DNA from 3 places in the Photobacterium sp. SP02 genome. Region 1 is predicted to be linked to each of the others. Evidence: riboswitches for the same ligand, from Rfam matches in the RefSeq annotation. Region 1 holds a riboswitch; each other region holds the start of a gene.
What was found. Region 1 has a riboswitch for thiamine pyrophosphate ahead of thiB (thiamine ABC transporter substrate binding subunit). Riboswitches for the same ligand answer to the same signal wherever they lie in the genome.
Positions count from the first base shown of each region.

Region 2: linked by a shared signal. The riboswitch ahead of thiD (bifunctional hydroxymethylpyrimidine kinase/phosphomethylpyrimidine kinase) and the one ahead of thiB (thiamine ABC transporter substrate binding subunit) in region 1 are both predicted to bind thiamine pyrophosphate.
Region 3: linked by a shared signal. The riboswitch ahead of thiC (phosphomethylpyrimidine synthase ThiC) and the one ahead of thiB (thiamine ABC transporter substrate binding subunit) in region 1 are both predicted to bind thiamine pyrophosphate.

Region 1 covers NZ_JASJOJ010000007.1:87,227-93,743, reverse strand. Annotated here, with positions in the region: gene thiQ (thiamine ABC transporter ATP-binding protein) at 1-351, opposite strand, end outside; gene thiP (thiamine/thiamine pyrophosphate ABC transporter permease ThiP) at 367-1,980, opposite strand; gene thiB (thiamine ABC transporter substrate binding subunit) at 2,008-2,994, opposite strand; TPP riboswitch at 3,111-3,213, opposite strand; gene P0Y67_RS05150 (DUF547 domain-containing protein) at 3,303-4,103, opposite strand; gene leuD (3-isopropylmalate dehydratase small subunit) at 4,234-4,836, opposite strand; gene leuC (3-isopropylmalate dehydratase large subunit) at 4,854-6,293, opposite strand; gene leuB (3-isopropylmalate dehydrogenase) at 6,320-6,517, opposite strand, start outside.
Region 2 covers NZ_JASJOJ010000003.1:46,400-52,916, forward strand. Annotated here, with positions in the region: gene P0Y67_RS02055 (family 20 glycosylhydrolase) at 1-749, shown strand, start outside; gene P0Y67_RS02060 (VOC family protein) at 822-1,172, opposite strand; TPP riboswitch at 1,365-1,462, shown strand; gene thiD (bifunctional hydroxymethylpyrimidine kinase/phosphomethylpyrimidine kinase) at 1,562-2,446, shown strand; gene P0Y67_RS02070 (ABC transporter ATP-binding protein) at 2,443-3,234, shown strand; partial or broken gene P0Y67_RS02075 (ABC transporter permease) at 3,293-4,042, shown strand; gene P0Y67_RS02080 (ABC transporter substrate-binding protein) at 4,071-5,012, shown strand; gene tenA (thiaminase II) at 5,052-5,714, shown strand; gene P0Y67_RS02090 (potassium channel family protein) at 5,892-6,517, shown strand, end outside.
Region 3 covers NZ_JASJOJ010000040.1:33,269-39,785, reverse strand. Annotated here, with positions in the region: gene crcB (fluoride efflux transporter CrcB) at 82-465, opposite strand; gene P0Y67_RS15885 (universal stress protein) at 596-1,036, shown strand; TPP riboswitch at 1,097-1,194, shown strand; gene thiC (phosphomethylpyrimidine synthase ThiC) at 1,320-3,248, shown strand; gene thiE (thiamine phosphate synthase) at 3,245-3,895, shown strand; gene P0Y67_RS15870 (HesA/MoeB/ThiF family protein) at 3,889-4,647, shown strand; gene thiS (sulfur carrier protein ThiS) at 4,644-4,853, shown strand; gene P0Y67_RS15860 (thiazole synthase) at 4,855-5,625, shown strand; gene thiH (2-iminoacetate synthase ThiH) at 5,635-6,517, shown strand, end outside.

The DNA.
Region 1 (6,517 bases):
GTCTTTGACTGATGCTTTGTCAGCCGCGCTGAGGCGCAGTCCGGGATGGATTCCCAGGGCAATATTGTCAAACACGCTCAGATGAGGAAACAGGTTGTGATCCTGAAACAGGATCGACAGCGGCCGCTCGGCCGGATTCTGCCTGTCGATCACGTCACCGTTGATCCTCAGCTCTCCGCTGTCCGGCTTGAGAAAACCGGCGATCATCGCCAGCAGGGTACTTTTGCCCGCCCCGCTGGGGCCGATCACCGCCAGAATATCTCCCGGCGCGACCGACAGATCAAAGCTGAGCTGCATCGGCGCCTGATTATGGTGACGGTAACAATGGCTCAGTTGCGACAAAGAGAGCATAGGTGAAGTCATAAGTTATCCGTTAGCAGTGCGGGCAGACGAGGGAGACCGGGACAATAGCAGGCTTTCCACCACAGTGAAAATGCCCAGGCTGAGCAAGAGCAGCAGCAGAGCGGCAACGGCGGCGGCATCCATCTGATAGCTGTCCATCAGCTGGAACAGGTACAGGGGCAGGGTCTGAAAATCCTGGCTGCCGAACAGCGCAATGGCACCCAGATCACCCAGCGACAACACGAAGCTGATCGCCATCGCCTGGGCCATAGGTTTGCGCAGTGCCCGCCATTCCACCAGATACAGGCGCGGCAGGCCGCGCATGCCCAAACTCTGGCACAGCGGGTTGTATTGCTGCGCGAGATGCAGCATCGGCTGGCTCAGGGTTTTGATGACATAAGGCAGTGCCATCAGGGCATTGACGGCCACGACCACCCAGAAGGCCGAGGCGAAGACGTCGGTGAATTCGCGCAGCAGCAAAAACAGACCTGTGCTGATCACCAGCCCGGGTGTGACCAGAATAATGGTGCCAATCAGCTCCAGCCCGTCGGCAGAGAGGCGGTAGCGCTGCAGCCGCCAGTAACGGCTGGCACAGAGGATGGCGATCCCGCTGATCAGTGCCAGCAGGCAGGCCAGCAGCGCGATTTGCAATGAATGGCTGATCGCCTGCCACAGGGCGGGGGTGCTCAGCAGCTGCGGCAGCTGGGCATTGAGCCCGGCGCTCAGTACTGCCAGCATAGGCGGCAGAACTAACAGCAGCACCAAGCCAATCCAGCATCCGTCCCACACTCTGGCCGAGCCGCTGTCGAGGTAATTCGGATGCCCCTGGCGAACCCGGCCGCTGAGCGTGGACAGCGGTTTGGCAAAGCGCTGGCTGAACAGCACCAGCGAGCAGCACAGCAGCATCTGCCATAACGCCAGCATGGCACCGGCGGCTAAATCAAAGTCGTATCTCAGCGCCTGATAGATAGCCAGCTCGATCGTGGTGGCTTTCGGGCCGCCACCGAGCGACATAATCACCGCAAAGCTGGTAAAGCACAGCATGAACACCAGCCCGGCGACCTGAGGCAACTGCTGACGCAGCCGCGGCCAGGCAACCAGCCGGAACAGTGGCCAGCCTTTCATGCCCAGATGAGCGGCGAGCTGATGCTGTTCGGCCGGAATGCTTTCCAGGCTTTGCAGCAGTAAACGGCTCGCCAGCGGCAGGTTGAGAAAGACATGGGCGAGAAGAATGCCGTTGAGACCGTAAATGCTGAACGGCAGGGTCATGTCCAGCCTGGCCAGTGCTTGGGCCAGCAAACCGCTGTTACCATAGATAGCCAGCAGACCAAACACCGCCACCAGTACCGGCAGCACCACCGTCATGGCAAACAATCTGAGCAACACAGTCCGGCCCGGAAAACGGCGCCGCGACAGAGCGTAAGCGACAGGGATCGCCGGAATCACACTGAGCAGGGTCGATAACAGGGCCTGTTGAAAGCTGAAGGCCGTGACATGACGCAGGTAAGGATCCTGCCACAAGCTGAGCGGTTGCAGTTCGGTGGCCTGACTCAGCAGCGCGCTGAGCGCCCCGCCGACCACAAGCAGTATCAGCCCGGCGCTTAACAGGCCGGGCAGGCTGGAACGGGAGAGTAACAAGGTCTGTCCTATTGCATTACAGGTGCATTACTGGGTCAGGGCCGTCTGCCACTCGCGAATCCAGCTTTTACGCTCTTTCGCGACTTCATCGGCGGAAAATTCCAGCGACTTGGCAGGCAGGGTCAGGGTGCTGAACCCTTCAGGCAGTTCCTGGGCGGTGACCGGATACATCCAGTTGCCCGTTGGAATGTGTGACTGGAAGCCCGGCGTCAGGATGAAGGTAAGGAACTGCTCGGCCAGCTCACTGTTGCGGCTGTTTTTGAGCTTGGCGGCAACTTCCACCTGCATATAGTGGCCTTCGCTGAAGTTGGCGGCTTTGTACTTGTCTTCGTTCTCGGCAATCAGGTGGTAGGCCGGTGAGGTGGTGTAAGAGAGCACCAGATCGGTCTCGCCGTTGAGGAACATGTTGTAGGCCTCTGACCAGCCTTTGGTCACAGTCACGGTTTTTTTCGCCAGTTGCTGCCAGGCCGCGGCGGCTTGGTCGCCATAGACAGATTTCACCCACAGCATCAGACCCTGTCCCGGCGTTGAGGTGCGGGGATCCTGATAAATCATCGTCAGATCGTCGCGCTCAACCAGCGCTTTCAGGCTCTCTGGCGGGTTATTCAGTTTCTTGCTGTCGTAAATGAAGGCGAAGTAACCGTAATCGAAAGGGACAAAGGTGTCATCCTGCCAGCCGCCCGGAAGGGTGACCGCCGCCGTATCCACCTGGTGAGTGGTCAGCAGGCCGGTTTTTTTGGCTTCCGTCATCAGGTTGTTATCCAGCCCTAACAGCAGATCGGCTTTGCTGCTTTTGCCTTCCAGTCGGACACGGTTGAGGATCGACACACCATCGTCCAGGGCGACAAACTGCAGATCGCAGCCGCACTGTTTCTCAAACGCGGTTTCGATGGCCGGACCCGGTCCCCAGTCCGCGGTAAAAGAGCTGTAGGTGTAAACGGTCAAGGTCGGTTGAGCGGCGGCGGCAGACGTGGCGGCAGCCAGCAGGGGTAAGGTTATCAGTAGGTGTTTCACAAAGCGCTCCTGAGTTCCTGTAAGACAGGGAATTCCGATTTCTTCAAGGCGCGGGGTTGAGTGAGAGGGAGAATCTCCCCGGGAAGGCACGAAAGGGGTAAAGGTGTGCTTTCTTGTCTCTCAGTTTTTCTCAATTCCTCCGCCAGCATGATCTGGTTCAGGTTCAATGGGTCCCGTACGCAGTACGATCTCAGCCCTAAGACTCCCCATGAGAACGGCTCTCATTGTAAACGCGGCCGGCACAGGTTGCCAGCCACAATTGCGGCCGGCTGTGAATCCTGAGCTGCAAGTTAACTTGTCAGGCGAGGCTATTTGATCTCATTGAGCCGCCAGTCGTAATCGTAACTGGGCGATACCAGCGTCACCGGCCGATTGAGGTAAGTGTTCAGATGCTTTTGCAGTTCAGCCAGAGTACCGAAATCACTCTGATACCAGTCATAAATCGACGACAGGCGGACGCTCTGGCCGCGCACATCAACCCCTTTATCGCTGTTGATAAAGCGTTTGGCAGCTTGGTCGAGCTGTTCGTTCAGTTTATCGGCCTGCATGACCTCAGGGAGCAGATCCGGGCAGCCCAAGCTGGCACAGTTCACCACATAGTGAATACGCTCGTCCTGCCAGATAGGGCGCAGGATCCTGTGTTCAATATCATTGAGCGACAGTTTTTGTCCGCTGATGGTGATCAGCTTTTCATCCCAGGGACCGAAGCTGAACATGCCGCCGAGTTTGGTGATCGAGCTGACCGGATAGTTGTCCAGAATCACTTTAACTGTCAGGGCGTTATACAGGTTCACCCAGTAGGCAAACTGCTCATTGCGGTTATAGCGGCGCGGGTCCAGCGCGGCGAGTTGGTCCAGATAACGTGTCAGAGCGGCTTTATCCTGCGGGCTGACCGCGGCATAACGAAAGCGGGTCTGCTTGGGGGCGACCAGCAGATAGTCGTTGAGCAGGCCCTGCCAGATGGCGTGGTCAACTTTCGCGCTACTGCCCGGGTTACTGGCTTGCCACAAAGGCCAGAGATCGGCTTTGGGGGCGGCCAGTGTCGCTGAAGACAGGCTGAGTAGCATCATCAGGAGCAGGACGGTCAGGGGTTGGCGTAACGGATACATGTGAACACCTCTGTAAAAAGATTGATATTCAACAGACCGAAACCGGGGGCGTTTCTTTCTGATGGCGGGCGCTAAACAAAACACCCTGCCGGAGCAGGGTGTCTGAGCCAGTCAGCAATGACAGTATAGATCAGGCCAGAAAAGCCGGAATCTTACTTTCATACTCAGCGATTTTATCTTCGTGCTGCAGGGTCAGGCCGATGTTGTCCAGACCGTTCAGCAGGCAGTGGCGGCGGAACTCGTCAATCTCGAAGCTGTAGGTCTTGCCGTTGGCGCTGACCGTCATGCTTACCAGATCCACAGTCACTTCGGCGCCCTGGTTGGTGTCGACAAACTGGAAGATCTCATCGACTTCAGCATCTGTCAGCCGTACCGGCACCATCTGATTGTTGATCGCGTTGCCATAGAAAATATCGGCAAAGCTCGGCGCAATGATGATTTTGATACCGTAGTCAGCCAGTGCCCAGGGCGCGTGCTCGCGTGATGAGCCGCAGCCGAAGTTTTCACGGGCCAGCAGGATACTGGCGCCCTGAAAGCGCGGGTGGTTCAGGACGAACTCAGGATTAGGCTGCTCGCCGGCGTCATCGAGAAAACGCCAGTCGTGAAACAGGTGCTTACCGAAACCGGTACGGTTCACTTTCTGCAAAAACTGCTTTGGAATGATGGCGTCAGTGTCGACGTTCGCGGCATCCAGCGGCACCACCAGTCCTGTGTGTTGTTTGATTCCTGCCATGCTTGTTCCCTCTTAAATTAGGCGGTGGCGACTGTGGCTTTGTCCAGCTCGCGGATGTCGACGAAGTGGCCGGCACAGGCAGCGGCGGCGGCCATCGCCGGGCTGACCAGATGAGTACGGCCATCACGGCCCTGACGGCCTTCAAAGTTACGGTTACTGGTCGAAGCGCAGCGCTCTCCCGGACCTAAGCGGTCGTTGTTCATCGCCAGACACATAGAGCAGCCCGGCAGGCGCCATTCAAAACCGGCTTCGATGAAGATCTTGTCCAGCCCTTCCTGCTCGGCCTGCGCTTTGACCTGCTCAGAGCCGGGCACTACCAGCGCCTGAACATTGGGAGCCACTTTGCGGCCTTTGGCGACCGCAGCGGCAGCTCGCATATCTTCAATGCGCGAGTTGGTGCAAGAACCGATGAAGACTTTATCTATCGGGAAATCGGCCAGTTTTTTACCCGCTTCCAGACCCATGTAAGCCAGCGCTTTAGCAGCAGAAGAACGTTCAACCGCATCGCTGAAGCTGTCCGGTGCCGGAATCGGCTCATCAATGGCAATCACCTGACCCGGGTTGGTGCCCCAGGTGACCTGGGGTTTGATGTCTTTAGCCTCCAGGGTCACCACGTGGTCAAACTGAGCATCAGCATCGGATTTCAGTGTCTGCCAGTATGCAACGGCAGCTTCAAACTCGGCGCCGGTCGGGGCAAAGTTACGGCCCTGGATGTAATCAAAGGTGGTCTGATCCGGTGCGATCAGGCCCGCTTTGGCACCCAGTTCGATGGCCATGTTACAGACCGTCATCCGGCCTTCCATGCTGAGATCCGTGATAGCTTCACCACAGAATTCCACTACATAGCCGGTACCGCCGGCGGCTGTGGTTTTGCCGATGATCGCCAGAATGATGTCTTTGGCTGTGATGCCAGGGGCGACTTTGCCTCTGACTTCAATCTTCATGGTTTTGGCGCGGGCTTGTTTCAGGGTCTGGGTGGCCAGTACGTGCTCAACCTCAGACGTCCCGATACCGAAGGCCAGCGCGCCGAACGCCCCATGGGTGGCGGTGTGGGAATCGCCACACACGATAGTCATGCCCGGCAGGGTAATACCCAGCTCAGGCCCCATGACATGGACTATGCCCTGGTATTTATGGTTCAGATCATACAGGGTGACGCCGAAATCTTTACAGTTCTTGGCCAGGGTTTCCATCTGGATACGGGCCATCTCGCCCGACGCATTGATGTCTTTGGTCTGCGTTGAGACGTTGTGGTCCATAGTGGCGAAGGTTTTGCCGGTCTGGCGAACCTGACGGCCTTTCTCTCGCAAACCGTCAAAGGCCTGCGGTGAGGTCACTTCGTGCACCAGATGACGGTCGATATACAGGATCGGGTTTTCACCTTCGGCGGCCACCACGACGTGGGCATCATAGACTTTTTCGTACAGCGTTTTGGCTGTGTGTGTTGTGTTTGACATTGCTCGTTTGCTCCTCGTCGTTCGGCTTACGCCTGGCGGATGTAGGCGGCGATTTTATCGCCCATGGCGTCGGTAGACAGGGCTGGGCGGCTGCCGGCCAGATCGGCGGTCAGCTCACCGGCTTCCAGTGCCTGGGAGACGGCTTGCTCAATGGTGCGTGCCGCTTCTTCTTGTTCCAGACTGTAGCGCAGCATCAGGGCGGCAGACAGGATTTGTGCCACCGG
Region 2 (6,517 bases), on a different contig from region 1:
GCAACGCATGGCAAAATATCTGGGAATGGGGCGTTGCAGATAGGGCATATAATCTGGCCAATAACGACTATAAAGTCGTCTATAACCATGCGAGCCACCTGTACTTTGACCACCCGTATGAGCCCGATCCAAACGAGCGTGGCTACTACTGGGCGCCACGTTTTACCGACACCCGTAAAACCTTTGGTTTCATGCCAGACGACGTCTTCGCCAATGCTGACTTCACCCGTGCCGGTGCACCGATTACCAAAGCAGAAGTGGTCGCATTAGCTGGCGTGAAAAAGCTGCTCAAACCGGAGAATGTTCTGGGCCTTCAGGGATCGCTCTGGGCCGAAACAGTCCGTACCGAAGACCAGTTTGAAGGGATGATCTTCCCTCGCGTACTGGGTCTGGCTGAACGTGCCTGGCACACTGCAACATGGGAAGCCAATGACAACGCAGGCATTGCGCTGGATGAAACCGGACGTAACGCCGATTACAACCAGTTCGCCAATCTGCTGGGTCAGAAAGTGCTGCCCAAACTGGAGCAAGCCGGTATCGCGTTTAACCTGCCGGTTCCAGGCGGTGTTATTGAGAATGGTGTACTTCAAGCCAATTCGACTTTCCCTGGCCTGACTATTGAGTACTCAACGGATCAGGGCACGAGCTGGCAGTCGTACGACCATCTCAACCCACCCGCTGTCGCGGCAGGTGTCCAGCTGAGAACCGTTTCAGGTCAGCGAACCAGCCGGGTAACAACGGTTAACTAAGACCATACAACCGACTTACAGAGCTCCTGCGGGAGCTCTGTTTCATTTAATGCTGACGCTCTGACCCTAATCTTATTCCGACCATACCGCCAGTTCATTACCGCTTGGCTCAGTGAAGTGAAAACGTCTGCCGCCCGGAAATGAAAAAATCGGCTTCACAATCACCCCGCCCGCGGCGATCACCGCCTGTTCGGTGGCTTCTAAATTGTCGCTGTAAATCACAATCAGCGCGCTGCCTTTCTCAACCTGAGAAGACAACGGCGCGGCATAAAATCCTCCATCCAGCCCCTGTTCTGAAAATGCGGCATATTCATCACCATAATCCATGAATGACCAGCCAAAAACGCGCTCAAAAAATGCCTTGGTCTTGGGTATATGACTGGCGGGAAATTCAACATAGTTGATTTGATGGTGCTTTTTCACTGGCTCTGCTCCTTAATGGCTGATTCAACATACATAATCTACAACGAAATCTTAGCTGAGTTTGCATCTGTCAACTTGTCAGTCATCAAATTGGTGTAATTCTTTTGCTTTCTGAGAAACAACAAGGTTAGAATGGCCAGCGCGAAAAAGTGCTTAAGTGTCAAGCTTCAGCACATCGCATCAGATTTAGAGATACGTTAGTCGGGGAGCCGTAAGGCTGAGACCACACTGTGGGACCCGTTGAACCTGATCCAGTTAATACTGGCGTAGGGAACTAGCAGAATTGCCTGTCACCTTCTCATCCTGACCAGGATGCTCCGAAGTGTAATCCGGCGACTGTTCGTCACCCCTGCGTAATCAAGCGATGATTTTGATAGCAAGGGATGCCGATGAACACGTCCACAATAACCAAACCTTCTCAGTCAGATAGCCCTGCTCGTACTCCGATTACACTGACCATTGCCGGTTCAGACAGCGGCGGCGGTGCGGGCATTCAGGCAGACATTAAAGCGATTTCCGCAACAGGTGGCTATGCCTGCTCCGTTATTACTGCACTGACGGCGCAAAATACACTGGGTGTATCCGGCATCTTTCCTGTCAGCCCGGCATTCGTTGAACAGCAATTGGATGCCGTTTTCAGTGATCTCGACATCCGGGCCGTCAAAATAGGTATGCTGAGCGATGCTGGCATCATCCAGGCCGTCGCAAAGAAACTTCGCCAGTACCAGCCTGAATTTATCGTTCTGGATCCTGTCATGGTAGCCACCAGCGGGGATCTTTTACTGGAAGAAGACGCGATCAGTACCCTCAAAAATGAACTGATCCCTTTAGCCACTCTGATAACCCCCAACCTGCCAGAAGCTGTCACACTCACCCGCTCCACTGGCCGGCATATCGATCCATCAGCCCTGCAGCATACCAATAAAGAATGGCTTATCGAGCAACTCAAAACCATCAGCAGCAATGCTGTATTGCTCAAAGGCGGACACTGGGAACAGGACACATTCAGTACCGATTATCTGATCACAAACAGTGACACCATCACTATTTCTGCCAAGCGCATCGCCACCCGAAACACCCATGGAACAGGGTGCACTTTATCCGCCGCGATCGCCTCCTACCTAGCACAAGGCTGCCCCCTCTCTGAGGCTGTCCATAAAGGTAAAGAGTACCTAACCCAAGCACTGTGCCATGCCGATCAGCTCCGCATTGGTCAGGGACACGGGCCAGTCCATCACTTCTACGCACTTCATCCGTCAAGGAATAAACGATGAATACAGTGAAGCCCTCGCCCGACACTCAGCCTCATTGTTTAGGTGTCAGCGTAAAACAGCTGACATTGTCCTTTTCAGGTCAAGCTGCCCCTTTATTCAGTCAGCTGGATTTAACACTTCAGGCCGGAGAATGGCATTGCATTCTTGGGCGGAGTGGCTGCGGTAAAACCACTCTGTTGCGGCTTCTCGCCGATCTGTTACCGAAAGATGTGGCATGGCAGGGTGAGCTGTCTACGTCGGATGCCCGGGGTATGAGTGATCGCGTCGCCTATATGGCGCAACAGGATCTGCTGCTGCCCTGGTTAAATGTACTGGACAATGTCTGTTTCAGTTTCAGGCTCAAACAAGGTAAAGCCAGTGAAGCCGTGCAGGAACGTGCCATTCAGCTTCTCCAACAGGTCGGGTTAGGTGAAAAATTGCACGCCCGTCCATCACAACTGTCCGGAGGAATGCGACAGCGCGTCGCGCTTGTGCGTACCTTAATTCAGGACAAACCGCTGGTTTTAATGGATGAACCGTTTTCCGCCCTGGACGCCGTGACAAGATATAAACTCCAGGATCTCGCCGCTGAATTGCTGGCTCAGCGTACTGTACTGCTTATTACTCATGATCCTCAGGAAGCACTAAGGCTGGGTCATCACCTCTTTTTAATGCAAGGCAAACCGGGCCGGTTAGCGCGCTTGTCCGTTCCCGAAGGCACACCGCCGAGAACCATCAATGCAGAGCTGGCTGTAAAACAACAGGCCATTATCGAGCAACTTTCCGGTCTGGGTGAGCACTATGTCTAAAGAACTCGCAGAAAAACCTGCTGTCACAACAATGAATTTCCGCCCCTTTTTTCATCATTCCCTGAGTCGTCTGGCGATCAGCTCGGTGTTTCTGATCGGTTTCTGGCAGGGTATTGTCAGCCTGTTTCAGCTTCCCGGCTTTATTCTTCCAGAGCCGCTCGCCGTATTTCGCAAATTAATTCAGCGCCATGATGTCCTGCTCAGCCATGCCAGTGTCACTATCAGCGAAATTGTCCTGGGGTTAGCCTTCGGCCTTGGCATTGGTCTTATCTGCGCGCTATTGATGCTGCTTTTTAATCCGGTTAAACGCTGGCTGCTACCTCTGCTGATCGCCAGTCAGGCCGTTCCCGTTTTTGCCATCGCCCCTATTCTTATGCTCTGGCTGGGCTATGGCATTGCATCCAAAGTGGTGATGGCGGCCATTATTATTTTCTTTCCGGTCACCACTTGCTGCTATGACGGTTTGCGGCACACGCCCCAGGGCTATTTAGATCTCGCAAAGACTATGAATGCCACAACATGGCAAATGTTATGGCATATCAGGCTGCCGGCGGCTCTGCCTGCCCTGGCTTCGGGTATACGGGTTGCCGTTGTTGTCGCCCCCATTGGCGCTGTTGTCGGTGAATGGGTTGGCGCCAGCGAAGGGCTCGGCTACCTGATGCTGCAAGCCAACGCCCGCATGATGATCGATGAAATGTTTGCCGCCTTGCTGATTTTAGCCGGGCTCTCTGTGTCGCTGTATTTTGCGACAGATTACCTGCTTAAACGCGCTATCCCCTGGCTGCCAGAGAATGGCCAGTCACAATAAATTTCGTATTAGACAAGGAAAAAAATTAATGACCTACTTACCTGCCCGAAGTGCAATTGCGCTTGCCATTGCCAGTTTTGCCAGCCAGGCTCAGGCAAAAGACATGACCTTAATGCTGGACTGGTTTGTCAACCCGAATCACGGCCCTATCATTATTGCGCAAAAAAACGGCTTGTTTGAAGAGCAAGGTTTAAACATTAAGATTCAGGAGCCCGCAGACCCTTCCATGCCAGCCAAACTGGTGGCGGCAGGAAAAGTGGATTTGGCGATATCTTACCAAACCAGTCTGACGATTGATGTGGCTGCAGGGCTGCCGCTGATCAGGGCGTCGACTTTAATCGCAACGCCGCTGAACACCCTGATGGTGCTTGATAATAACAAGATCAATACCATGGCTGATTTGAAGGGGAAAACGATTGGTATCGCCATTGCCGGCAATGAAGAGGCAACCGTCGGCACTATGCTGAAAACAGCAGGCGTCAGCTTCACTGACGTTAAGATCGTTAACGTCGGATGGGCGCTTTCCTCATCACTCGCCTCCGGTAAAGTTGACGCCATATGGGGCGGATTACGCAATTTTGAATCTAACCAGCTGGCGCTGGAAGGATATAAAGCAAAATCATTCTTCCCGGAAGAACATGGCGTGCCTCCCTACGACGAGCTGGTGGTGGTTGCCAATAAAAACCAGTACAACGCAGAAGATCTGAAAAAGTTTAATCTCGCCATAGAGAAAGCCACACAATATCTCATCAATCACCCGGATAAAGCCTGGCAAACTTTCATTTCCTATTCTCCCGACACACTGAATAACGAATTAAACAAACTGGCCTGGCGCGATACGTTACCTCGCTTTGCCCTCCGCCCTGCTGCCGTGGATCAGGAACGCTACAACCAGTTCTCCGCGTTTATGTATAAACACAAGATTATCGACAATGCACCGGCAGCAAAAGACTTTGTGCCCACCTTTTGATTCAGCCTTTACCCAACGTTGACAGGGATGGAATAACAGATGACATATCAAGATTTAATTCAAGCCTGCCAGGATGACTGGCAAGCATACACTCACCACCACTTCGTGGCACAACTGGCACAAGGGTCGTTAGATTCGGCGGCCTATCTGCATTATTTGAAACAGGACTTCCTGTTCCTGAAACATTATGCCCGCGCTTATGCCCTTGCCATTTATAAAGCAACCACACTGGAAGAAATGCGCCGTCCGCTGCCCAGTTTACAGGCGCTTATCGGCAGTGAAATGCATCACCATGTGACCTATTGCCAGCAGTGGGGGTTAACTGAATCGGACATGGAAGCCGAGGCTGAAGATGTCGGAACCGTGGCCTATACGCGGTATGTATTAGACACAGGTATGGCCGGTGATCTTACTGATCTATTTACTGCGCTGGCCCCATGCGCGATCGGTTATGCCATGATCGGTGAAAGGCTGATTCAAGCGCCAGACACCCGTATTCAGGACAACCCTTACGCCAGCTGGATTCAGTTATATGGCGGCGACAGCTTCCAGCAAGATGTACAAACCAGTATCCGGCACCTGAACGAGCTGCTTGAGCCAGTATCACTGTCAAGTCTACGAGGCCGGCAGCTCATCAACATTTTCCGAACGGCTACCCGGATGGAAATTGCTTTCTGGCAACAGGGGCTGGACGCGGCTTAATTTGGTTTGTGGAAGGGATTGGTATTGATCCCTTTTTCATGACCACGTGTGAAGGATATTCGGTTTCGCGACAATTTCTCTTTTAAATTCAGATTACAAGACGGCTGGATTCACAGATCTGGCCTATCTTGTATACATGCTTTGTTTCCGTAAACACACTATTTGCAGGGCAGCAGCATGGCAGCAGAAAGTAAGCAAGTCGCCGTCATCGGGTTAGGCCGCTTTGGTATGGCACTTTGCCTTGAACTCAATCAGCAAGGTGCTGAGGTTCTGGCTATCGACATTAATGAAGATCTCGTGCGTAAAGCCGCTGAGCATGTCACTCAAGCTATCGTCGCTGATTGCTCTAATGAAGATACAGTGTCTGAGCTCAAGCTGGATGATTACGATATCGCCATGGTGGCTATTGGCGATAACGTTAACGCCAGTATTCTGACCACCCTGATTCTGAAAGAATCTGGCGTTAAGCAGGTTTGGGTCAAAGCAAAAGACAGGTATCACGCAAAAATACTGCATAAAATTGGCGCAGATCGTGTCGTTATGCCGGAAACAGAAATGGGGCAACGCATTGCCCGTATAATGCTTGATACCCGTATTTTCCATTATCTCGAATTGGGCAGCGGACTGGCCATTGCCGAAGTTGTGGTGCTAACCACTATGATGGGTAACCCGCTTTCTTCCCACCCCTGCTGCCAGGGACAACACACTCACCTTTTAGCATTAAAACGCGGACCAGAACTTCGCCCTCAGCCAGAAAAAGACACCAGAATGGAAATCGGCGATATTCTGATCATCGCTGGTCC
Region 3 (6,517 bases), on a different contig from region 1:
GCCTCAATTTCACTCACAGGCATATGTTAGGGCTTGGAGTGAATCTCACTTCCGTTTAGACGCAATAGGCAATTCATCCGCTTATCCACGCTGAAGCAACTGAAATCCAACGAAGCAAGCAAATAAGCTCAGAGACAAGTTCAGCATAATATTTAAGCCAGCCTTGATATAGGCGCCTTGCTGGAGCAGTATCAGGTTATCCATCGAAAACGTGGAAAAAGTCGTTAAAGCGCCCAGCATGCCGATGCCAATCAATGGACGCCAAGGTGTCGCCTCTATCATACCTTGGTTAAGTGCCGAGCTCAGCATCCCCATAATCAATGAGCCGATGATGTTGACAGCCAGTGTCCCGTACGGGAACCCCTTGCCCAATAAAAGCACCGAAAGTTCAGCAATCAGGTAGCGTGAACAGGCGCCGACCGCCCCGCCAATGGCCACATAGCCCAGAATAATCAGTTGGTTCATAGAAAGCCCAGATGGTGACAGAATCATTACATGCTATGGTGAAAAGACAGGGTTAAAGCCTGATACCACAAAGCGACGTGCTTTTTCACATGAAGGTCTACATTGTGCACTAATCCTAGCAGGAGTAGAGATGCTTATGGGTATGTACCATACCATTTTACTGGCAATCAACCCGGATGATTTGAATGTAAAACAGTTGGTTGCAAAAGCAGGTGTGATTGCAGAGCAAAACAATGCGGATCTGCATCTGGCCTATGTGGAGCCTGGTGTAGGGAATGTCAGCTTTCTGGATATCGATTTACAGCTCGACGAGGCACATAATGAGCAGGAGCTGAAAAGAATGGCTCAGTTGTCTGATCTGGCAAAGCATTCACCACGTCCGGTTGCGGCTATCCATCTGGCCGATGGCGATGTTGCCAAGCATCTGATTGCGCTTGGAAAGGCGATTAAAGCCGATTTAGTGGTCACAGGTAACTACAAACCCGGAATGCATTGGCTGGGTGATATACGTTATGAGCTGGCGCAGCACCTGAAGTGTGATGTGCTGATCTGCCAGCAGAAAACGCTGTAGTGGTGTGGGGATGAAAAAGACGACTTGCTGAGCGGGTGATGCTTCCTTATACTCTTTGACTGAAACTTGTCGGAGTGCCAACTGGCTGAGACCGCATTGCGGGATCCGTTGAACCTGATCAGATTAGTATCTGCGAAGGGAACAAGAGAAAATCTTCTGCCTAGCTGTACCTTTAGCGTACTGCTGCTGTATCAGACGATGCGACACGCCCTACATGTGTCCGCCTCTTGTTTACGCGCCCATCCGTCAAGCAACTTCCCTAACTTTGAAAAAGGAAATTGCTATGTCGAGTCGCAAGCAAGCGAGACTGGAAGCGAAACAATTCATTGATTCACTCACCACCCAAGCCTATCCCAATTCACGTAAAGTCTATGTCACCGGCAGCCGGGATGATATCCGTGTCGGCATGCGTGAAATCGCTCAGGCCGATTCCCTGGTCGGCGGCGATAAAAACAATCCTATCTTTGAGCCTAATGAACCGATTCGCGTTTATGACACCTCAGGCTTTTATACCGATCCTGATCAATCCATTGATATCTATAGCGGGTTGCCGACACTGCGTGAAAGCTGGATCGAGGAGCGCGGCGATACCGAACTGCTGGATGAGCTGAGCTCCGCCTATACCAAAGAGCGTCTGGCCGACGACACACTTGAAGAGCTGCGTTTTGCCCACCGAGCCCGTGTACGCCGTGCTCAAGCTGGCCAATGTGTGACTCAGATGCACTATGCCCGGCAGGGCATTATCACCCCGGAAATGGAATATATTGCGATCCGGGAAAACATGGGCCGTGCTCAATACCGTGATGAGGTGCTAAACCAGCAGCATCCGGGACACAGCTTCGGTGCCAATCTGCCCAAAGATATCACAGCCGAGTTTGTGCGCCGGGAAGTGGCTGAAGGCCGCGCGATTATTCCGTCAAACATCAACCACCCGGAATCCGAGCCGATGATCATTGGCCGCAACTTCCTGGTGAAAGTGAATGCCAATATTGGTAACTCGGCCGTGAGCTCTTCAATCGAAGAAGAAGTGGAAAAACTGGTGTGGTCGACCCGCTGGGGCGGCGATACCGTGATGGATTTGTCGACGGGCCGAAATATTCATGAAACCCGCGAATGGATCATCCGCAACAGCCCGGTGCCCATCGGGACTGTCCCTATGTATCAGGCGCTGGAGAAGGTGAACGGTGTTGCCGAGAACCTGACCTGGGAAGTCTTCCGCGACACCTTGCTGGAGCAAGCCGAGCAGGGCGTCGACTATTTTACCATCCACGCCGGTGTGCTGCTGCGCTTTGTCCCTATGACCGCCAAGCGGGTAACCGGGATTGTTTCCCGCGGTGGTTCTATCATGGCGAAATGGTGCCTGGCGCACCACAAAGAAAGCTTTCTCTATGAGCATTTCCGCGAGATTTGCGAGATCTGTGCCCAATACGATATTTCCCTGTCGCTGGGTGACGGGTTGCGTCCCGGCTCGGTCGCTGATGCCAATGATGAAGCCCAGTTCAGTGAGCTGCGGACTTTAGGTGAACTGACCAAGGTAGCCTGGGAGTACGATGTCCAGGTGATGATTGAAGGCCCGGGACATGTCCCGATGCACCTGATCAAAGAGAACATGGATGAGCAGCTCAAGCACTGCCATGAAGCCCCTTTTTATACCTTAGGCCCGCTGACCACCGACATTGCTCCGGGCTATGATCACATTACCTCAGGTATAGGCGCGGCGATGATTGGCTGGTTTGGCTGCGCCATGCTGTGCTATGTCACGCCGAAAGAGCATTTAGGTCTGCCGAACAAAGACGATGTCAAAACCGGTCTGATCACCTACAAGCTGTGTGCCCACGCCGCTGATTTAGCCAAAGGCCATCCTGGCGCACAGGTGCGTGATAATGCCCTGTCTAAAGCCCGTTTCGAATTCCGCTGGGAAGATCAGTTCAATCTGGGGCTGGACCCGGATACCGCGCGCGCTTTCCATGATGAAACCTTGCCGCAGGAATCGGGCAAAGTGGCCCACTTCTGCTCTATGTGCGGACCGAAATTCTGTTCCATGAAGATCTCCCAGGAAGTGCGGGACTACGCTAAAGCGCAAGAAGATGCCCAGGTGATTCACATGCTCGATGATCCGCTGGAAGGTATGCGCCAGAAAGCGGAGGAATTTCGTGACAAGGGCAGCGAGCTCTACCACAAGGCTAAAACTCACGAGGAAGAACAGGCATGAGTGGTGTGATGCAACAGTCATTTCCTGTGATGGAGGGCGGCATCGGGCCGCTCTATCCTGTGGTTGATGATGTCCGCTGGATTGCCAGGTTGCTGCCGCTGGGGGTGAAATCCGTTCAGCTGCGGATCAAAGATCCGGCCCATCCTGAGCTGGAAGCGCAGATTATTGAAGCGATTCGTCTGGGCCGGGAGCACAACGCCCAGGTGTTTATTAACGACTACTGGCAGCTGGCGCTCAGGCACGGTGCTTATGGTGTGCATCTGGGACAGGAAGATCTGGCTATCGCGGATCTCGATGCGTTGCGTCAGGCGAATATCCGTCTGGGGGTATCGACCCGAACGGCGGCTGAGTTGCAACGCGGTCTGGCCCTGGCACCCAGCTATGTGGCGATCGGCCATATTTTCCCGACCCCGACCAAAGACATGCCAACCCCGCCGCAGGGGATCGCCCAGTTAAAAGAGCACCTGGACACTGTGGCCGGCCGTTACCCGACTGTTGCCATTGGCGGTATTGATCTCAGCAATGTTGCGGATGTCTGGCAGACCGGGGTGTCCTGTGTCGCTGTAGTGCGCGCCGTGACAGCCGCTGCGGATCTTGAGCAGGCACTGGCGGGATTTGCCGACAAGCTGGTGAGGGAGCCATGCTGACAGACGAGTCTTTTTTGCGCTATCAGCGTCAGGTGCAGCTACCGGAAATCGGTGAGCAGGGCCAGCAGGCCCTGCAACAGGCCAGAGTACTGATTATCGGCGCTGGCGGGCTTGGCGCCCCGGCGGCCTTATATCTGGCGGCGGCGGGGGTTGGCAGCCTGGTGATTGCCGATGGCGACCGTGTCGAGCGTTCCAACCTGCAGCGCCAGATTATCTACCGTGATGATAATCAGGGTGAGAGCAAAGCGCAGGCCGCCGTGGCGCAGGTCAAAGCGCTCAATCCGCTGATCCGTGCCCGCGCAGTGACGGCCAGGCTGGCCAAGCTGCAACTGGCGATGGAAATCAGCCTGGCGGACGTGGTGCTGGATTGCACCGATAACTTTGCCAGTCGTCATGCCATTAATCAGGCCTGCTTCGAACACGAAAAACGGCTGATTTCGGCGGCAGCGATACGCTGGCAGGGGCAACTGATGAGCTTTGATTTTCGCGCACAGCAGGGGCCTTGCTACCACTGCTTATTTCCTGAAGCGGAAATGCAAGCGCCGCAAAGTTGCAGTGAGACAGGTATTGCCGGGCCAGTCGTCGGCATTATGGGAACCTTTCAGGCGCTGCAGGCGGTGAAAGCTATCACCGACAGCGGTGATCTCTGTGTCCGCCAGTTCCGCCAGTTCGACGGCCTCAGCCTGCAATGGCAGCAGTTTACCTTGCCAGCCAACCCTCAATGTCCTGTATGCAGTAAGGAATCTTTATGACCACGATAACCGTTCTGGTGAACGACAAAGCCATGCAGCTGGCGGCGCAAAGCTCGCTGCAACAGCTGCTGGAGCAGCTGGCGATGCCGCTGGATGCGACGGCCGTTGCGCTCAATCAAGCCATTTTGGGCCGCGAGTTCTGGGCCGATCAGCGACTCAATGACGGCGATGAAATCGCCTTGTTTCAAGCCATAGCAGGAGGCTGACATGCTGACCATTGCCGATAAAACCTTTTCATCCCGACTTTTCACCGGTACGGGAAAATATGCCGGCCGGGACATAATGGCACAGTCAATTCTAGCATCCTGCTCTGAGCTGGTGACCATGGCACTGAAACGGGTGGATATTGATAACCGGGATGACGACATTCTTGCCCCGCTGCGCGAAGCAGGGGTCAACCTGCTGCCTAATACCTCGGGGGCCAAGAATGCCAAAGAAGCGATCTTTGCCGCGCAGCTGGCCCGCGAAGCGCTGGGCACCAACTGGCTGAAACTGGAAATCCATCCAGACCCGAAATACCTGATGCCGGATCCGATTGAAACGCTGGCGGCAGCCGAAGCGCTGGTCAAACAAGGCTTCATTGTGCTGCCCTACTGCCATGCCGATCCTGTGTTATGTAAACGGCTGGAGGAAGTGGGCTGTGCCGCTGTGATGCCGCTGGGCGCCCCGATAGGTTCAAATAAAGGGCTGGCATCGCGGGATTTTCTCGACATCATTATCGATCAGGCCCGGGTGCCTGTGATTGTGGATGCCGGGATCGGCGCCCCGTCACATGCGGCTGAAGCCATGGAGCGGGGGGCTGATGCTGTGCTGGTCAATACGGCGATTGCGGCAGCGGCGGATCCGGTTGCGATGGGGCTGGCCTTTAAACTGGCAGTGGAGAGCGGTCGGATGGCGTACGAAGCCGGCCTGGCCGGTAAAGTCAGCCATGCCGTGGCGTCCAGCCCGTTAACTGCGTTTTTAGACGCCAGCGCGTAAGGAGACGCCATGAGTTATGTGGATGTATGGCGGCAGCTGGACTGGGATGATGTCCGGATGTCTATCTACAGTAAAACAGCTGCAGATGTCGAGCGGGCACTCAGTAGACGAAAGCGCGATCTGGAAGATTTCAAAGCACTGATTTCGCCTGCGGCAGAGCCGTATCTTGAGCAGATGGCGCAGCAGTCGGCCGTACTGACGCGGCAGCGTTTTGGCCGGACCATCGGGTTTTATGTCCCTTTGTACCTGTCGAACCTCTGTGCCAACAGCTGCACCTATTGCGGCTTTACCATGGAAAACAAGATCAAGCGGCGGACGTTAAATCTTGACGAGATTGAGCGGGAATGTGCGGCGATCAAGGCACTAAACTTCGATAATGTGCTGTTGGTCACCGGTGAGCATGAGCGCAAGGTCGGCATGGCCTATTTCCGCGAATGTGTGCCGGCGATTAAACGCCACTTCAGTTATCTGTCGATGGAAGTGCAGCCGCTGGATCAGCACGAGTATGCTGAGCTGAAAACCCTGGGGCTGGATGCGGTCATGGTGTATCAGGAAACTTACAGTGCTCCGACGTACGCCAAGCATCATCTGCGCGGCAATAAAATGGATTTTGAATACAGGTTGGCAACGCCGGATCGGCTGGCACGCGCCGGGATCGACAAAATCGGTATTGGTGCCCTGATTGGCCTGGAAGAGTGGCGCACAGATTGCTTTTTTACCGCCAGTCATCTGGATTATCTCGAACGCACTTACTGGCAGAGCCGTTATTCGATTTCCTTCCCGCGCCTGCGGCCCTGCACGGGTGGCCTGGAGCCGAAATCAGTGATGAGCGACCGCCAGCTGGTGCAGCTGATTTGTGCTTACCGGCTGTTTAATCCTGAAGTCGAGCTGT